Regions from separate parts of the Clostridium sediminicola genome, predicted to be linked through region 3. Evidence: a T-box and tRNA genes for the amino acid it is inferred to sense, from the RefSeq annotation. Region 3 holds a T-box; the other regions hold tRNA genes.
The links. The T-box of region 3 lies ahead of thrS (threonine--tRNA ligase). A T-box ahead of a tRNA ligase gene usually reads a tRNA of that ligase, here a tRNA-Thr.

Region 1 (6,087 bases), on a different contig from region 3:
TATTTTAAAACAGGAATACGAACTTTTCAAGCAGCAGCTTATTTAAAAGGTCTAGGAGCTAATTCATCAGAAGTAAAAAAAATTCTATCAAGAAATTTAGAATCTTATAAAAGTAAAGCAAAAATAATTAGTACTGCAGAAATTGAAAATAATATTGCTTTTTCTAAATGCTCAGATGAAATAAGCGATAATACTATAGCGGCACAAGCTGCTGATGACCTTTTAAGTATTACTGATATAAAAGCGTCTTTTGTTTTGATTAAAATCGAAGATGATATTCTAATTAGTGCAAGGTCCTATGGAGATATTAATGTACAAATTATACTAGAATCTCTTGGTGGAGGAGGACATTTGACAATTGCAGGTGCAAAATTGAGTAATATCTCTTTAGAAAAAGCAGAAGAAATATTAAAGAATGCTATAGAGAACTATTTAAAGGAAGGTGGAGACTAATGAAAGTTATTTTATTAAAAAATGTAAAAGGTAAAGGTAAAAAAGGAGATGTTGTTAACGTTTCTGATGGATATGCGAGAAATTTTTTATTTCCTAGGAAATTAGCAGAAGAGGCTTCAGATAATAATGTCCATATTTTAACTAAACAAAAGGAAACAGAAAGAAAGTTGAAATTAGAGGAAATAGAAAAGGCTCAAAAACTAGCAGATTCTTTGAGAGATAAGGAAGTTATAATCAAAACAAAAGCTGGAGAAAGTGGAAGATTGTTTGGAGCTATAACAAATAAAGATATTTCAAAAGAATTAAAAAATCAGCATAGTGTAGAAATAGATAAGAAAAAAATTGTATCAGATACTATAAAGCAGTTAGGAACATATGAAGTTGAAGTAAAAGTATATCCAGAAATAGCAACAAAAATAAAGGTTGTTATTAAGGAAAACTAAAAACTAGATTGGGGGAACGCTCTAGAATTATTAGAGCTAGTATATATTTGAAATCATCAAAAGAATTAATAGAAAAAGCATTTTTAGAGTTTATAGATAACTCGCTTACAATTGAAAATAAAATAGAAAAACTTGAAGAGATAATTAAAAGTATTATTGATCCGAAAATCATTAGTACAAGAATAGTGAAGTATAAACTATCAAAATATATGAATTCAGCTGATCCATGTAAGAAAGTATATGCATTAAATAAAATTGTATCAGATAGTAAAGGTTTGGTTATAGTTCCAGATAAACAAAATCTAGAAGCTGCTTATGAAGATACAAAAAAATGGATTGCTGATGTTGTTGCCAAAAGATACATTGAGTCTTCCATTGAAAAAGAAGTAGAGAAAACAGTGATGGATAAACAAGAAAAATATATTGATGAAGTTCGCTTAGGAATAATTAAGAAGAAAAAGGGAATAGAGAACAGAAAAACTCTAAAGAAATTATCTGAGCTAGAACTTTTAGATTCAAGAAAACTTTCTAAAAATATTCAAGCATTATTAAGACCACAGAATTTTGATGAAATAGTTGGTCAGGAGAGAGCTATTAAATCATTGATTTCTAAAATAGCATCTCCATATCCTCAACATATAATATTATATGGACCTCCAGGAGTAGGAAAAACTACTGCTGCTAGATTAGCTTTAGAAGAAGCAAAAAAATTGTCATACACTCCGTTTTTTGAAGAATCAAAATTTGTGGAGGTAAATGGAACAACACTAAGATGGGATCCAAGAGAAATCACAAATCCACTATTAGGTTCTGTACATGATCCTATTTATCAAGGAAGTAAAAGAGATTTAGCGGAAATTGGAGTTCCAGAACCAAAACCTGGTCTTGTAACTGAAGCGCACTGTGGGGTTCTATTTATTGACGAAATAGGGGAATTAGATAATATCCTTCAAAATAAATTATTAAAAGTATTAGAGGATAAAAGAGTAGAGTTTTCATCATCATACTATGATCCAGATGATGAAAGTACTCCAAAATATATTAAATATTTATTTGAAAATGGCGCTCCAGCAGATTTTGCTTTAATTGGTGCAACTACTAGAGAACCTAAAGATATTAATCCAGCACTAAGATCAAGATGTACAGAAGTATATTTTGAACCACTGTCTTCAACAGATATTAGAAATATTGTTGTTAAAGCAGCAAATAAACTTAATATAAATATAGAAGATGGGGTACCTGAATTAATTAGTAGATATACCATTGAGGGTAGAAAAGCAGTAAATATTTTAGCAGATGTGTATGGATATGTTATTTATAAAAATAATTCTTTACAAGATAGAGAAATATTAATAACCCTAAAGGATGTTGAAGAAACTGTAAGTATTAGTAGATTAATTCCTTATGAAAAAGAAATTAAAAAAGCAAACTCTGAAGTAGGCCATATATATGGGCTAGGAGTAAGCGGATACATTGGTTCTACAATAGAGATAGAAACCACAATATTTGAAGCTAAAGAAAAAGGCAAAGGAACTGTAAGATTTAATGATACAGCAGGTAGTATGGCTAAAGATTCAGTATTCAATGCAGCTTCAGTAATAAGAAAGATAACAGATAAGGATATAAGAGATTTTGACGTTCATGTAAATGTTATTGGTGGAGGCAAAATAGATGGTCCTTCTGCAGGTGCTGCTATTACAGTATGTATAATAAGTGCTTTAACAGATAAACCATTAAAACAAGACATTGCTATAACAGGTGAAATATCTCTAAGAGGTAAAATTAAACCTGTTGGAGGAGTTTTTGAAAAAATTTATGGCGCAAGAAGAAAGGGAATTAAAACTGTTATTATTCCAAAGGATAATGAAAGAGAAATTCCACAAGGCCTTAATGACATAAATGTTGAAACAATTGAAAACATTGAAGAACTCATAAAATTTGTATTCTAATGATAATAAAATAGTTAAAACACAAGAGTATTTTATTTAAATATACTTTTGTGTTTTAATCTTGAAGTAGGAGAGATATATATGGATGCACCAATGAAAAGTTTACCGCATAATATACAAGCTGAGCAAACTATACTTGGGTGTATGCTTAAAGATAAGACATCTATAGTAAATGCGGCAGAAACTTTAAATGAAGAAGATTTTTATAGAGGTTCACATAAAATTTTATTCAAAGCAATTATTGATTTATTTATGAAAGATATTCCAGTCGATATGATAACTTTGATTGAGCATTTAAAGTCTATTAATGTGTTAGATTCTGTCGGAGGTATCACGTATATTACTGAGATTTCAAATTCAGTAATAATAACGTCTAATTTAAATTCATATGTAAAGATAGTTAAAGATAAATCAATTTTAAGAAATCTAATAAAATCATCTACGGAAATAATAGAAGAGTGTTATACAAAACAAGATGATGTTCCTGATGTACTTGATACAGCAGAAAAAAGAATTTTTGATATAGCACAAAATAGAGCAACAAATGATTATGAAGCTATAAGTACAGTACTTGAAAGAAGTATTACAAATGTAGAAAATATTTTTAATCAATCAGGTGTAACTACTGGAGTAAGCTCAGGTTTCCCAGAATTAGATGAAATGACATCAGGATTTCAGCCTGGAGATATGGTACTAGTAGCAGCAAGACCTTCCATGGGTAAAACAACATTTTCAATAAACATAGCTCAGAATGCGGCACTAAGAGATGGAAAAAGTGTTGTAGTTTTTTCTCTGGAAATGTCAAAAGAGCAGTTAGCAAATAAAATACTAAGTGCTGAGGCTAATGTAGATATGTTAAAACTTAGAACAGGAGAATTATCAGAAGAAGACTGGGCAAACATAGGTAAAGTAGCTGGTCCAATAGCTTCGTCAAGAATATATATAGATGATACTGCAGGAGTTACAGTAATGGAAATGAGATCTAAGTGCAGAAGGATTAAAATTGAGCATGGCATAGATATGATACTAATAGATTATCTTCAGTTAATGTCTGGTAGTGCTAGATCTGAGAGTAGACAACAAGAGGTATCTGAAATCTCAAGGTCAATAAAAGCACTAGCTAAGGAGATGGAATGCCCTGTAATAGCACTTTCACAGTTATCACGTGCACCAGAGCAAAGAGCGGATCATAGACCTATGTTATCCGACCTTAGAGAATCTGGATCTATTGAACAGGATGCTGACTTAGTTATGTTTCTATATAGAGATGAGTATTATGATAAAGAGACTGAAGATAAGAATGTAGCTGAAGTAATTATAGCTAAGCAAAGAAATGGTCCAACAGGAACTGCAAAATTGGCATGGATTGGTCAATATAGTAAATTCGGTAGATTGGATGTTATACACCAAGAATAAAGAGCTGATATTTCAGCTCTTTATTCAATTTCAATTCTTTTTTTAGTATCTAAATCTTTTTTTTCTTTAGGTAGATTGATAGTTAATACGCCATCTTTAAATGAAGCTTTAATGTCATCTTTTTTTATATTACTGAAATAAAAACTTCTTTTAAATTCACCAAAATGTCTTTCTTTTCTAATAAAATCTGAGCCTTTGGTTTCAATATCATCTTCTCGTTTGGCAGATAAAGTTACGTAATTATTTTCAAAGTTAATCATTATTGAGTCCTTTTTAAAGCCAGGCAAATCAGCTGAAATAGCATATGAAGTATCAGTTTCTTTTACATCAACGTTGAAGTTATTACTGAGTTTAGATGTTACGAAAAAATCATCATTAAAGAAGTTATCAATTAAAGTATCAAATGAACCGAAAGAGTTTATAGAGTTTTTTCTATAAGGAATTAAGTTAAACATATAAAAACCTCCTACACATTTTGTATATTTATTTTGTAACTATATTGTAATACTAAGGTCAAAGAAAGTCAAAGTTAAAAAGTCAAAGAAAGTCAAAGACAAATAAAGAAAACCTTTATTTTTTGAACTTATTTAATTATAAAAATAAATTTTGATAATATTTAAGAAAATATAGATTATTATAGGGAGTTAATAAAACATATTAATCAATAAATTACATTAAATAGCATTGCAAGAAATACTTTGCTATAGTAAAATAGTATAAAGGTTGGTAACTTAAAGTATTTGTAATATGCTTCTGTAGCACAGTCGGTAGTGCAGCTGATTCGTAATCAGAAGGTCGCAGGTTCGATTCCTGTCAGAAGCACCATAATAATTGCAATAATAAATGTAATTATTAAAACGTAATTAATAGTATGAGGGGGACGTGCATGAGTACACAAAAAAGTAGAAAGAGAGTAAGAAAAGGAGTAAAGAATACTACAAAAAAAATAATTAACAATGATTTAGAAAAAGGTATAGAGAGTGTGATGAGTACAGCTCAGTCATTTAAGGAAAACACTCAAAAAACGGGAGAAATAATTCTAAAAAAAGCAGAAAGAATAATACAGAAAAAAGAAACGGAAAAGAAATTTTTTGTAGAATATGAAAATACAAAAGTTGACAGTGATAAAGTTACAGAAAAATTTTATGAGGTATGGAATAAAAACCATGAAGAAGCAGACATTCAATCTTTAAGTATTTATTATAAAGTAGAAGATAAGACTGCATATTGTGTAGTAAATGATAATATAAAAGTTAATATAAAATTATTATAGGTATAAATAATACTTGAAATAATTGAAGATTAAATTAAAAGTCAAAGGATAATCCTTTGGCTTTTTTATTTTATATTTACATATGATAGTTAAACAAATAATTGAACAAGGGGCAAGATATACTTAACATCGATTTAACATTATCATAACACAGCCTTAACATAGAAATGATAAATTATAAATGTACTTAGGAAATAAGATTAACAAGAAATAATCAAAAATAAATTTAATTTTAGGAGGATTTACAAGCTATGAAAAAAAGAATTTTAAGTGTAATTTTGGGAATTAGTTTAGCATTTACAGTTGTTGGATGTGGTGCAAAAAATAATGCAGGTAACAATACTACTACTGATGATACAAAAGAAGAATCAAAATTAGAAGGAACAGTTGCAGTAATAGGATCTACTACAGTTCAACCAGTTGCACAAGCAATTGCGGATGAGTTTGCTAATGTTGAAACTGGTATAAAAGTTGATGTCCAAGGTGTTGGTTCTTCAGCTGGTGTTAAAGCCGCTAACGAAGGCACTGCTGATATTGGGATGGCTTCAAGAGA
Region 2 (6,087 bases), on a different contig from region 3:
TGCTAATACTTGACCTCTTTCGATTTCTGTTCTTTGAACACCTCTTAATAATGCTCCAATGTTATCTCCAGCCATTGCTTCGTCTAACATCTTTCTGAACATTTCTACCCCTGTACAAGTAGTCTTCTTAACTTCTGCTCCCATTCCTACTATTGCAACTTCTTCTCCAACTTTCAAGATTCCTCTTTCTAATCTTCCTGTTGCAACTGTTCCTCTTCCTGTAATTGTGAATACATCCTCTACAGGCATTAAGAATGGTTTATCTGTTTCTCTCTCTGGAGTTGGGATATATTCATCTACTGCTGCCATTAATTCAGCAATACATGCATCTTCTCCTTTTTCTATTACCATTAATGCTGATCCTGTAATTACTGGACATTCGTCTCCGTCAAATCCATATTCACTTAATAAATCTCTTACTTCCATTTCTACTAATTCTAATAATTCTTCATCATCTACTTGATCTGCTTTGTTTAAGAATACTACTATATTCTCAACTCCTACTCTTGATGCAAGTAAGATATGCTCTCTTGTTTGTGGCATTGGACCATCTGCTGCACTTACTACTAAGATAGCTCCATCCATTTGTGCTGCTCCTGTAATCATGTTCTTAACGTAGTCAGCATGTCCTGGACAGTCAACGTGTGCATAGTGTCTTGTTTCTGTTTCATACTCAACGTGTGCAGTGTTGATTGTGATTCCTCTTTCTCTTTCTTCTGGTGCTTTATCTATTTGCGAGTAGTCTTGCGCTTCTGCTTTACCTTCTTTTGCTAGCGTCATTGTGATTGCCGCTGTTAATGTTGTCTTACCGTGGTCTACGTGACCTATTGTTCCGATATTTACATGTGGTTTTGTTCTTTCAAACTTAGCTCTTGCCATTTTTATATTCCTCCTAACCTTTAATTGAAATTTTTTATTTGACCCGCTTTCATAAACTTATCCACGTGTACTTTCAATCAAGTACAATGCTGGAGCCCACGACCGGGCTTGAACCGGCGACCTCCACCTTACCAAGGTGACGCTCTTCCTGCTGAGCTACATGGGCATATTTATTTTGTGCAGGAAATAAATTTTTAGAGTATTAATTCAAAGGGATTATATAATAAACTAATATTAATTAATCACACCTTAAGACTTATACCAATTATAAATTTTACTATCACCATTTTTTTTTGTCAATATACTTTTATTCTTTATTTAAACATTTTTCTAATTTTCTTTTAACTCTTTGTAGTGCATTATCAATAGATTTTGCTTGCCTATCCATATCACAAGCGATTTCTTGGTACGATTTCCCTTGTAGATAGTAATATAAAACTTCCATTTCAAGTTCGGATAGTGATTTAGATATTTCTTTTTCAATTTTAGTTAATTCTTCTCTACTTATTATAACTTCTTCTGGATCACTGACCCTAACCGTTGTAAGAACATCTAAAAGTGTTCTATCAGATTCTTCATCATAAATAGGTTTATTTAACGATACATAAGTATTCAAAGGTATATGCTTTTGTCTTGTTGCTGTTTTTATTGCAGTTATAATTTGCCTAGTTACACAAAGTTCGGCAAACGCTCGAAAAGAAGTTAATTTATCCATTTTAAAATCTCTAATAGCTTTATAAAAACCTATCATTCCTTCTTGATAAATATCTTCTTTATCAGCACCTATTAAAAAATATGATTTAGATTTAGCTTTTACAAAATTTTTATACTTATTTATCAAAAATTCTTGTGCTTCAATATTTCCCTCTTTTGCTCGTATGGCAACTTCTTCATCTGGTTTATCTATATATGGAACGTTTTCTGCGATTTTTTTTGTGTGTTTTGCCAAATTATCGCCCCCACTAAATTTGAATACTCATATATCGATTATACATTATTAGGAAATCATACGCAATAAATTTTTATTCCCCTCGCCTTATTTTTTCAAGCTCTTTCATTGTTTTATCATCTACATAATCATGCAAAAAATTCTTCATACCACTTTGCTTTTTTGCAGTTTTTTTTCTTATTTTCTTCTTTGTTTCATGAACTTCATGATAAAACTCCATTGAAGACATTCTTGCAGCACCTCTTTGAAATATTAATTGTTGTTCAAGCGAGTCAGAGGTCACCACACTAACATCCGATTTTCTTCCAATACTGTCTACATATCTTTCAATAAAACTATCTGCTGTTTCGCCTTCTTTTGTAAACACAATATCTACATTACCTAGTTTTTCAATCTTTTCCAAACTTCCATTCACCAAATGAGCATCGAATACCAAAACTAATTTATACCCTTTATAAGAAGCATAATCCTGAAGCATCTCCACTAGACTTTCTCTACCTGATTCAAAACTAAACTCCTTAATGTTTTTCAATTCCGGCCAACTGTTTATAACATTATACCCATCTATAAAAATATACTTCATATTACCATTATCCCAGTTTCTGCTTTAACACTTCATACATAATTATCCCTGCGGCAACAGAAGCATTTAATGATGTTATCTTACCTACCATGGGGATTTTAACTAACACATCACATTTAGCTTTTGTTAATTTCGATATTCCTCTACCTTCGCTACCAATAACTAACGCAACAGCTCTTGATAAATCAGTTTTATAACAATAGTCTTTGCCTTCCATATCTGCTCCATAAACCCACATTCCTCTTTCTTTCAGTTTATCTATTGCTTTATTAACATTAGACACTTTTGCTATCATCATATGTTCAACAGCACCAACAGAGGATTTATACACCGTTCCTGTTACACCTACATTTCTTCGATTTGGAATTATTATGCCATGCACACCACAAATTTCTGCCGTTCGAATTATAGATCCAAAATTATGAGGATCTTCAAGTTCATCAAGCACTAAGATAAATGGATCTTCTTCTTTCTTCTTTGCCAATTCAAACATATCATCTATAGAATAATATTTATAAGGTGTTGTTTGTGCTATAACTCCCTGATGGACCCCAGTTTGCGAAATTCCATCTAATTTTTTCCTGTCAACTTCTTTAATTATAATATTTTTTTCTTTTGCTAACGCAAAAATTTTAGTAATGGATCCTGTCAAATTTCCTTTAGCAACCCAAATCTGTTCTATAGTTCTATTACCCTTAATAGCTTCGATAACAGCATTTCGTCCTTCGATAAGATCTTCTCTATTGGTATTTGTTTTATTTTCTTCTTTCCTACTATTATTGACTTTCATTATATCGCCTTCTTTCTTTTTGTTATTATAATTTGGAGTACCTCTGTTTAACTTCCTTAATCATGCCACAGGTCATTTTTCCTTCTGGACAATTTCCAGAAATACATTCCGGACCTGCTAACTTAAATAATACTGGTGCTACCATTTTTACCTGTCTTAACATTTCATCGGCCATGGCATGAATTTCCCATTGTGCCCTATTACAACATCTGTGATAAAAAAAGTTCATCAAAGTTCTAGCATTCATAGTAAATACAATTTTCGTCTCACATGCATTAGGAAATACATATCTAGCATCCTCAATAGCTTTCTTTTCGGCACTTGTTTTATTCATATCCAAATCAATATACTTTTTATATAGTCTATCAGCAATATCATCATATGCCTTTTGACTTTTTTTCATAGCTTCAGAAAATATTTTTTTAGCCTCATTATCTTCTTCTATAGCTGGCGGAATTACATATTCAAATTGTTCTAATTTTACATATCTTTGACTCTGTTGAGAATAAGAAGCGATCCTATGCCTAACCAGTTGATGCGTTAAAGTACGTGAAACTCCTTCTACTGCAAAAGTAAAAGATACATGTTCAATTGGAGAAGCATGCCCATATGACATTAATCTATTCAAAAATTTCTCTGTATTTTCATCGTTAAGATTTTCAGTAATTTCATCTACCCCAACAGGGCTATAACATAATTTTGCTGCTGCTGCTATTACTCTTTCTGGATTTGGTGTATGTTCTATTAAAGTTACTTTCAATGTCATATTTTTCCCCTTTCAATTCATACATTTTAATAACATGTTACATTATAAAATAATCTATGATTTTGTCTTATAAATATTAGATTTTTTTATGGTTATATCATTTAACTACTTTTCCTAATAATTCATCTATTCTTTCTACTTGTTCAGTTAGATATAAATATCCGATTAAAGTTTCAAATCCAGTAGCTATCCTATACTCATTAACTTTCGCATTTTTGGGAACAGTAGCAGATTTACAATTCCTTCCTCTTTTGAAGAAATAATATTCCTCTTCCGTTAATTCACTTTGTATTTTTGCCATAGCTATGAATTGACCATGAGCACTCACATAGTTAATTGCTAATTTATGTAACTTGTGTGGCAACATACTTCTATTTTCATCAATTAAATACGTTCTTATATACGATTCATATATACAATCTCCCATATAAGCTAATACCAAAGGATTCATCTCTCTTACATTTGCTGAGGTAAACTTCCCTTTAAATTTTATATATTCCATAATTAATCTCCTAAATAAGTCTCTTAGAAATAAACTTTTCTTTTTTAATTCTACCTTTCATTATACTTTATTTCAATCGACAACACAATCAGCAATCTCCTTGCTTCATATAAGAATAGAGCGTATAAAACGCTCTATTAAATCCTAGTCTATTTTTTTCCATCGAACACCTTGAGGAGTATCTTCTAAAACTATGCCTCTATCTTTTAATAAATCTCTAATTTCATCAGCTCTACCCCAGTTCTTTTCTTTTCTAGCTTTTTGTCTTTCTTCAATAAGTTCTTCTATATCACAACTTACGTCACAAACTGTAGTTTGTTGAAGAAGTGCAAGTGGATTACCTAAATCTCTAATTAAAGATAAACACTTGTTAACAAGTTCTTTTGAAGAATCCACCGTAACATTTGTATTAATATCTTTTATTAAATCAAAAATTACAGCTATTGCGTCGGCAGTATTAAAATCATCATCCATCTTTTCAATAAATTTATCTTTATATTCATTCAATCTATCTAAGTATTTTTTTTCATCTTCATTTAGACATTTGTTACTAACTTCATCTAGTAATCTCTCTAAATTTCCTATAGCATTATATAATCTTTCTTTGGATGCTTTTGCACTTTCCAGTAATTCCCTACTGAAATTCAAAGGAGTTCTATAGTGCGCTGATAACATAAAGAGTCTAACAACCTCTGCATCATATTTCTTTAAAATTTCTCTTGCAGTAAAAAAATTATTTAATGATTTAGACATTTTTTTGTTTTCGATATTTAAATAAGCTGAATGCATCCAGTATTTTGAGAACTCTTTTCCCGTCCTTGCTTCACTTTGTGCTATTTCATTTTCATGGTGAGGAAATTTCAAATCTGCTCCACCTGCATGTATATCAATTGTTTCACCTAATAACTTATTGGCCATACATGAACATTCTATATGCCATCCTGGTCTACCTTTTCCCCAAGGACAATCCCATGCTGGTTCATTTGGTTTTTGACTTTTCCAAATAGCAAAATCCATTGGATCTTTCTTTCTTTCGTCTACTTTTATTCTCGCTCCTGCTTGTAAGTCTTCCAAATTCTGTCCAGACAACTTACCATATTCATTAAATTTCTTTGTTTCAAAATAAACATCTCCATTAACTTCATAAGCAAAACCTTTTTCAATAAGAGCACTTACAAAATCAATGATATCATCAATATATTCTGTTGCAATAGGATTTTCTGTTGCTCTTTTTATCCCTAGTGCGTCAGCATCTTTAAAATATTCATTAATAAATCTTTGTCCTAATTCTTTTACAGTAATCCCTTCACCATTTGCTCTGTTGATCATTTTATCGTCTATATCTGTAAAGTTTTGAATGTAGTTAACTTTTAACCCTTTATATTCAAAATATCTTCTAATAGTATCAAATACCAAAAAAGTTCTCGCATTCCCTATGTGGAAATAATCATAAACGGTTGGTCCGCAAACATACATGCTAACTTCACCAGGTTTCAAGGGAATAAACTCTTCTTTTCTTCTAGTCATTGAATTAAATATTTTCATTTAAAACCCTCCATTAACTGATTAGTTTAATTTTATATTTCTATTTTTCAAAATTTTTAATTAAAAACTATTT
Region 3 (6,087 bases):
AATACATATTTTCTTTATAATGATCCCAATGTCCTGATTGGTGCCATAACTGCTCATTTAATATTATTGGAGTCTTAATTTCTCCATACCCTGCTTTTTGGTGCTCAGTTCTCCAGTGATCCTCAAGAATATTTCTTAATATCATTCCTTTAGGAAAAAAGAATGGGAATCCTGGTCCCTGTTCTTTGATATCAAATAATCCAAGTTCTCTTCCAAGTTTTCTATGATCTCTTTTTTTAGCTTCTTCTAACAAATGAAGGTATTCTTCTAATTCTTCTTTTTTAGTAAATGCTGTTCCATAGATTCTTTGAAGCATTTTATTGTTCTCATTACCTCTCCAGTATGCTCCAGCAATAGACAATAATTTAAATGCTTTTATCTCTTTTGTTGAAGGTACATGCGGGCCTGCACAAAGATCTGTAAAATCACCTTGTTTATAAAAAGAAATAATTTCTCCTTCAGGTAAATCTTGAATTAATTCTACTTTATAATCCTCACCATTTTCTCTCATTAGTTCTATTGCTTCATTTCTAGGAAGTTCAAATCTTTCCAATTTAAGGTTTTGCTTAACTATTTTTTTCATTTCTTTTTCAATCTTCAATAAAACTTCAGGTGTGAATGAAAAATCAGCATCAAAATCATAATAAAACCCATTTTCTATTGCCGGTCCAATAGCTAATTTCACTTCAGGATACAATCGCTTTACTGCTTGAGCTAAAACATGCGCGCCTGTATGTCTCAAAATCCATTTCCCATCTGAATCTTCGAATGTCAATATTTCTAAATTACTGTCTTCTTCAATTTTTGTCATCAATTCTGTCTTCTCACCATTAACTCTCGCTCCAATAGCTTTTTTTCTAAGAGATGGACTTATTTGAAAGGCTATTTCACTAATTGATGAACCTTTTTCTACTTCCATCACTTTTCCGTCTATCAAAGTTATTTTCACCATTTTTTTCACTCCTCATATTTTTATATTATATAGCTGTTAATCAAGTTTTCGTAATGTTTTTCTTTTCAAAAAATATAAAAAACTCGTCCACAAAGGGACGAGTTATCGTGTTTCCACCCTAATTAGCAATAAATCAAAAATCATTTTACTACTCACTCAATACTATAACGCCAGCTAGCGAATATGCTTACTTAATTTCAGCAAATAGCTCAAAGGTGGTTTTCAATAATACTTATTCAGCGAACCTTTCAGCCATGGGTTTGCCTCTCTGTGAATAGTAAATCATCTACTCTTCCTTATCATCGCAGTATAAACTTATTTGTTTTTATATTATATTATTACCACATAACGCAGTCACTAGTCAATATTTAATTTACTTATTTTATTTTTTTTACACATCTTACACATGTAAAGGACTTTTGACTTTTTCAATTTCTCTTGTATCACAAAAGTAAACCTTATCTTCAAAAACATTTTTTATAGTTTCTACCATCTCATTATTCTTACAATTCTCTTTTCCATAAATATTTATTTTTTCAGGACAATAAGTAATTAATCCACTTATAATAAGATCTTCTATCCCAACATTGCCCTCATAATTACTACCATTAATATCTTGAATCATCTCTTCTATAATGCTTTCTCCATTTGCATTTCTTATAGAATAATCACCCTTATCATTTATAATAATTTCAATAAGTTCAATCTTACTTTCTTGTATATTAACAAAATATTTTAAAAGCTTAATAAATTCATCATATTCCTTTTGAATCATAAACTGTTCAACTATTTTATTCAAAATTTCTTCCATATCTGTTTTTAAATCTCTTTTTCTAAAGGTGTAATATCCTTCAATGTTTATTTCATTCTTTTCCATCATGCATTGAACAATTTTTTCTATGGCATCATTCTTTATATTTATACACCCTAATACTTCATCCTTATAAACCTCTTTATCTTTTGTAAGAATTTTTTTGAAATTAATCTCTACTTTTTTTATTTCTTCCCCTTTTAAAAAGAAATAAGTATCTTCAATGATACCAAAAAAATCTCCTTTACAGAAGTTTTCAACATATAATTGAAAAATATACGAAGCTATATATCTACAAATATTTTTTTTTGCACTACAAGTCAAATTAGGATTCAAACTATATATTTCAATAAAGTGATGATTCATATTTATACTCTCCGAAAACCCAAGCAAAACTTCATGTTTCGAAAAATAACTTTGCATTTTGTTCAACTTTTCTGTAATGTCATATTTTTCATCACTATAAATAACGGTCAACAGTATCACAATATCCACTCCTTTGAAATTAGTATGTGTTGAAATTTAATGTATATTCAAAAATTTATACTTTCCTATAAATAAGATTTAACTTATTATATAAATAAACCAAAACATGCTTAGTATAAATCGCGAACAAGTTCATGATACCTTTCGTAAACGAAAGCTTTTAATTAAATGAAAAATAAAAAATTCCTTTTGTGTAGCAAAAGCTCATTATTCCATCATCCAAGATGATAAAAGCTTAATTAAAGATTTTCTGCAAGAAAATCATCATTAACTTATCACTTGTCACTGATTTATTTCGTCTTCTATTTTTATTACGAAGCATTTTTTAATATCGAAATTATTTTAAAACATATACAAAAACTATAATTGAGGTGATAGTAAATGAAATATTTTTTTGTAGATTGTAGGATAACTCAAACCGAATTTAATAACTTATCTAAATATGGCATAGTTATCAAATGCCCCCCTTGTCATAAACTATACGAGGCTATAAAATGTCATCCTGATATATTAATGAATATAATAAGCAAAAATAAAATTATTTTTCATAAAGATATTCCTGATTCTTTTATAAACTCAATTTCTCATATAAATTTAGAGATTTTATATACCAAAAATCCTCTTACTGAAAAATATCCCTATGATATAATATTAAATTCAGTTCATTTAGGTAATATATTTATTCACAACCTCCAATATACTGATGAAAATTTATTAAATTTTGTTAAAACCAAAAAATTATTAAATGTGAAACAAGGTTATACGAAATGTTCTACAGCAATTATAAAAGCTAACGCCATAATAACTTCAGATACAAGCATTGCTGAAGCAGTAAAAAAAGAGAATATAGATGTTTTATTATTATCTCCTGGACACATTGATTTACCAGGCTTAAATTATGGTTTCATAGGAGGAACTTGCGGGTTAATTGATAAGAATGTGATAGGTTTTTACGGAGAACTAGATAACTATAAATATTCAAATGAAGTTAAAACTTTTTTAGAAAAGCACAATGTTAGTTATGTAAATCTCGGTAAGGGGAGTTTAATTGATAGAGGTAGCATATTAAGCATAGAAAACTAGTTGGTTTTCTATGCTTAAAGGTATAAGTTTTCAGTAACTTACCACTTAAAACTTATAATTGACAATAAAAAAACCTCAACTAAAAAGTTGAGGTTTTTTGGAGGCGCCACCCGGATTTGAACCGGGGGTAAAGGCTTTGCAGGCCTCTGCCTTACCACTTGGCCATAGCGCCATATTTGGAGCGGAAGACGAGATTCGAACTCGCGACGTTCACCTTGGCAAGGTGACGCTCTACCACTGAGCCACTCCCGCTAGTGGTGGCTCGAACTGGAATCGAACCAGTGACACGAGGATTTTCAGTCCTCTGCTCTACCGACTGAGCTATCGAGCCTTATTAAAACTATATAAATGGCGACCCAGAAGGGACTCGAACCCTCGACCTCCGGCGTGACAGGCCGGCACTCTAACCAACTGAGCCACTGGGCCATTATTTTTTTGGTGGGAACAACAGGGTTCGAACCTGTGACCCCCTGCTTGTAAGGCAGGTGCTCTCCCAGCTGAGCTATGCTCCCATTTTTAATGACGAAGTTAATTATATAACATTTCAAAAACTTTGTCAAGACTTTATTAAATCTTTTTTATTTGCTTCCTGAAACATTTCATTCGCAAACGCATTAATATAATATAAAATATACCGCCCAATGTCAATCTCAATATAGCTCTTTATATTGAATTAGATTAATCTTACACTGTTTTTTATCAATTTTCTATATATTTCATACAAACTTAATTTTATTTTACTTTATGCTATGGTTATTCCACAAAAAGTAAACATCTTAACTTTCCTCACAATATATAGCATAAGAACACATCAATATATAGCATCTTTGATTTAGTTTACTTTTTGTGGTTTAACATCTCTATAGTTTAATATATTATTGTTTTTGATTATTTGATACAACAATTATAAATTGCCAAGAAAAGCGCTTCGCAATTTATTTCAATTGTGAACTTTTTAATTAATATCAACACTGTTTTAAAACATACCCTAATTATAAAATCCCTAATTAACGTCTTTTTCTAAAAGATTTCCTATATCTTCTTTATTAAATTTGTATGCAGTGTTACAAAAATGGCACTTAATTTCTTCTTCTTTTCCTTCGTTATAAATAGTCCTTAGCTCTTCTTTCCCAATACTAATTAATGCTTTTTCAACCTTTTCCCTAGAGCAGTCACATTTAAATTCAGGTTCCATTTCAGATATAATTTTTAAATCCATATCATCAAATAAGAAATTTACCATATCATAAATTGATTTATCTTTTAAAAACCCTGTAATAGAACCTAAATCTTCCAATCTATAAGTGACTAAATCGGCCAGCATCTCATCCGCCCCTGGCATCATTTGAATAATTATTCCACCAGCTGTAATAACATCTAAGTTCTCATCAACGAGCACCCCTAATCCTACCGCACTTGGAGTTTGTTCAGAAACTGTATAATAATATGCCAAGTCATCACCTATTTCACCACTATATATAGGTGATTGACCTACATATGGATCTTTTAATCCCATATCTTTAATAACTACTAATCCACCCTCTTTTCCTATAGCACCACCTACATCTAATTTACCTTTATTATTAGCTGGTAACTCTACATTAGGATTTCCAATATATCCTTTAACGCTTGCATTGGAGTAGCTTGTAACAACTAATCCTTCTGCTGGTCCTCCTCCATCCATTTTTATTGTCAAAACATCCTTTTCACTTTTTAGCATAGATCCCATTAAAGCTCCCGCTGTTAACAATCTTCCTAATGCTGCTGATGCAGTTGCAGCGCACTTATGCTTATCGGTAGCTGTAGCAACTAATTCTGTTGTTGTAGCAGCAATAATTCTTATTTGACCATCTTTTGCCAATGCTTTTATCAATTTATCTGACATTTATATTCCCCCTGTTTTTCTAAGCTAGTTTTTATTTTTATTTCGTTAACACGTAAGTTATTCTCTCAGTTTTATCATTAACTTCATCATCAGTATAGTTGTCCAACTTTGCATTTACCTCAAATCCAACAGAACTTATCATGTTTTCCAAAAATTCTTCTTTATAAGCTCGTTCTGTATGGTATTCGTCAAATCTCTTATAATCCTCTTCATTCTTTATAAAAAAAGTTAAATACATATTTACGATATCATTTTCAAAACTATTATCCCATATATAAACAACATCTTCATTGTCATATGTATAAAGATTATTCCCTAATATCTCTGAAAGTTTAAAATAAGAATTGATATCAAATATAAAAACGCCATCATCATTTAAATGATTATATACCCCTCTAAAAAACTCTTTTAAATTATTACTATCTGTAATATAATTAGCCGAGTCTAAAGCACTGGTGATTAAATCAAATTTTTTATTTAATTTAATCATTGTCATGTCTTGACAAACGAAATTTGCTTTAATATTTCTAGTTCTAAACTTATTTTCAGCTTCCATCAACATATCACTTGATAAATCCAACCCCCATGTATGTTTAAAATATTTTGTTACTTCTATCGTTAAATTCCCTGTTCCACAAGCAATATCTAAATAATTGTCAAAACACACACATTTTCCTTTACATATTTCAAATATTTTTTCAGCCCATTTACAATAGTTTATATCTCCATAGATTAGACTATCATAAATATAAGCAAACTCTTCATAACATTTCACAATATCCCCCCAGAAAGAATAGCTATTATATTTATATTTACTTTTACATTTACTATACTCTTAAATAAATATAAATAATAACTATATAAAAATCA

Region 1: it encodes a tRNA-Thr, which carries the amino acid that the T-box ahead of thrS (threonine--tRNA ligase) is inferred to sense. The anticodon was not compared.
Region 2: it encodes a tRNA-Thr, which carries the amino acid that the T-box ahead of thrS (threonine--tRNA ligase) is inferred to sense. The anticodon was not compared.

The regions. Positions count from the first base shown of each region.
Region 1 covers NZ_BAABMF010000002.1:538,684-544,770, reverse strand. The annotation lists gene ACQ3F0_RS06545 (DHH family phosphoesterase) at 1-453, shown strand, start outside; gene rplI (50S ribosomal protein L9) at 453-896, shown strand; gene lonC (Lon family ATP-dependent protease) at 1,007-2,845, shown strand; gene ACQ3F0_RS06530 (replicative DNA helicase) at 2,927-4,261, shown strand; gene ACQ3F0_RS06525 (Hsp20/alpha crystallin family protein) at 4,282-4,716, opposite strand; tRNA gene ACQ3F0_RS06520 (tRNA-Thr) at 5,011-5,086, shown strand; gene ACQ3F0_RS06515 (DUF6465 family protein) at 5,148-5,534, shown strand; gene ACQ3F0_RS06510 (phosphate ABC transporter substrate-binding protein) at 5,786-6,087, shown strand, end outside.
Region 2 covers NZ_BAABMF010000002.1:335,508-341,594, forward strand. The annotation lists gene tuf (elongation factor Tu) at 1-879, opposite strand, end outside; tRNA gene ACQ3F0_RS05470 (tRNA-Thr) at 970-1,045, opposite strand; gene sigH (RNA polymerase sporulation sigma factor SigH) at 1,187-1,828, opposite strand; gene ACQ3F0_RS05480 (NYN domain-containing protein) at 1,902-2,411, opposite strand; gene rlmB (23S rRNA (guanosine(2251)-2'-O)-methyltransferase RlmB) at 2,419-3,201, opposite strand; gene thyX (FAD-dependent thymidylate synthase) at 3,227-3,967, opposite strand; gene ACQ3F0_RS05495 (Mini-ribonuclease 3) at 4,065-4,469, opposite strand; gene cysS (cysteine--tRNA ligase) at 4,614-6,014, opposite strand.
Region 3 covers NZ_BAABMF010000020.1:13,558-19,644, reverse strand. The annotation lists gene thrS (threonine--tRNA ligase) at 1-952, opposite strand, end outside; T-box leader at 1,043-1,264, opposite strand; gene ytxC (putative sporulation protein YtxC) at 1,353-2,249, opposite strand; gene ACQ3F0_RS22090 (DUF6873 family GME fold protein) at 2,631-3,332, shown strand; tRNA gene ACQ3F0_RS22085 (tRNA-Cys) at 3,431-3,504, opposite strand; tRNA gene ACQ3F0_RS22080 (tRNA-Gly) at 3,510-3,584, opposite strand; tRNA gene ACQ3F0_RS22075 (tRNA-Phe) at 3,588-3,663, opposite strand; tRNA gene ACQ3F0_RS22070 (tRNA-Asp) at 3,682-3,758, opposite strand; tRNA gene ACQ3F0_RS22065 (tRNA-Val) at 3,769-3,844, opposite strand; gene hslO (Hsp33 family molecular chaperone HslO) at 4,336-5,217, opposite strand; gene ACQ3F0_RS22055 (class I SAM-dependent DNA methyltransferase) at 5,255-5,992, opposite strand.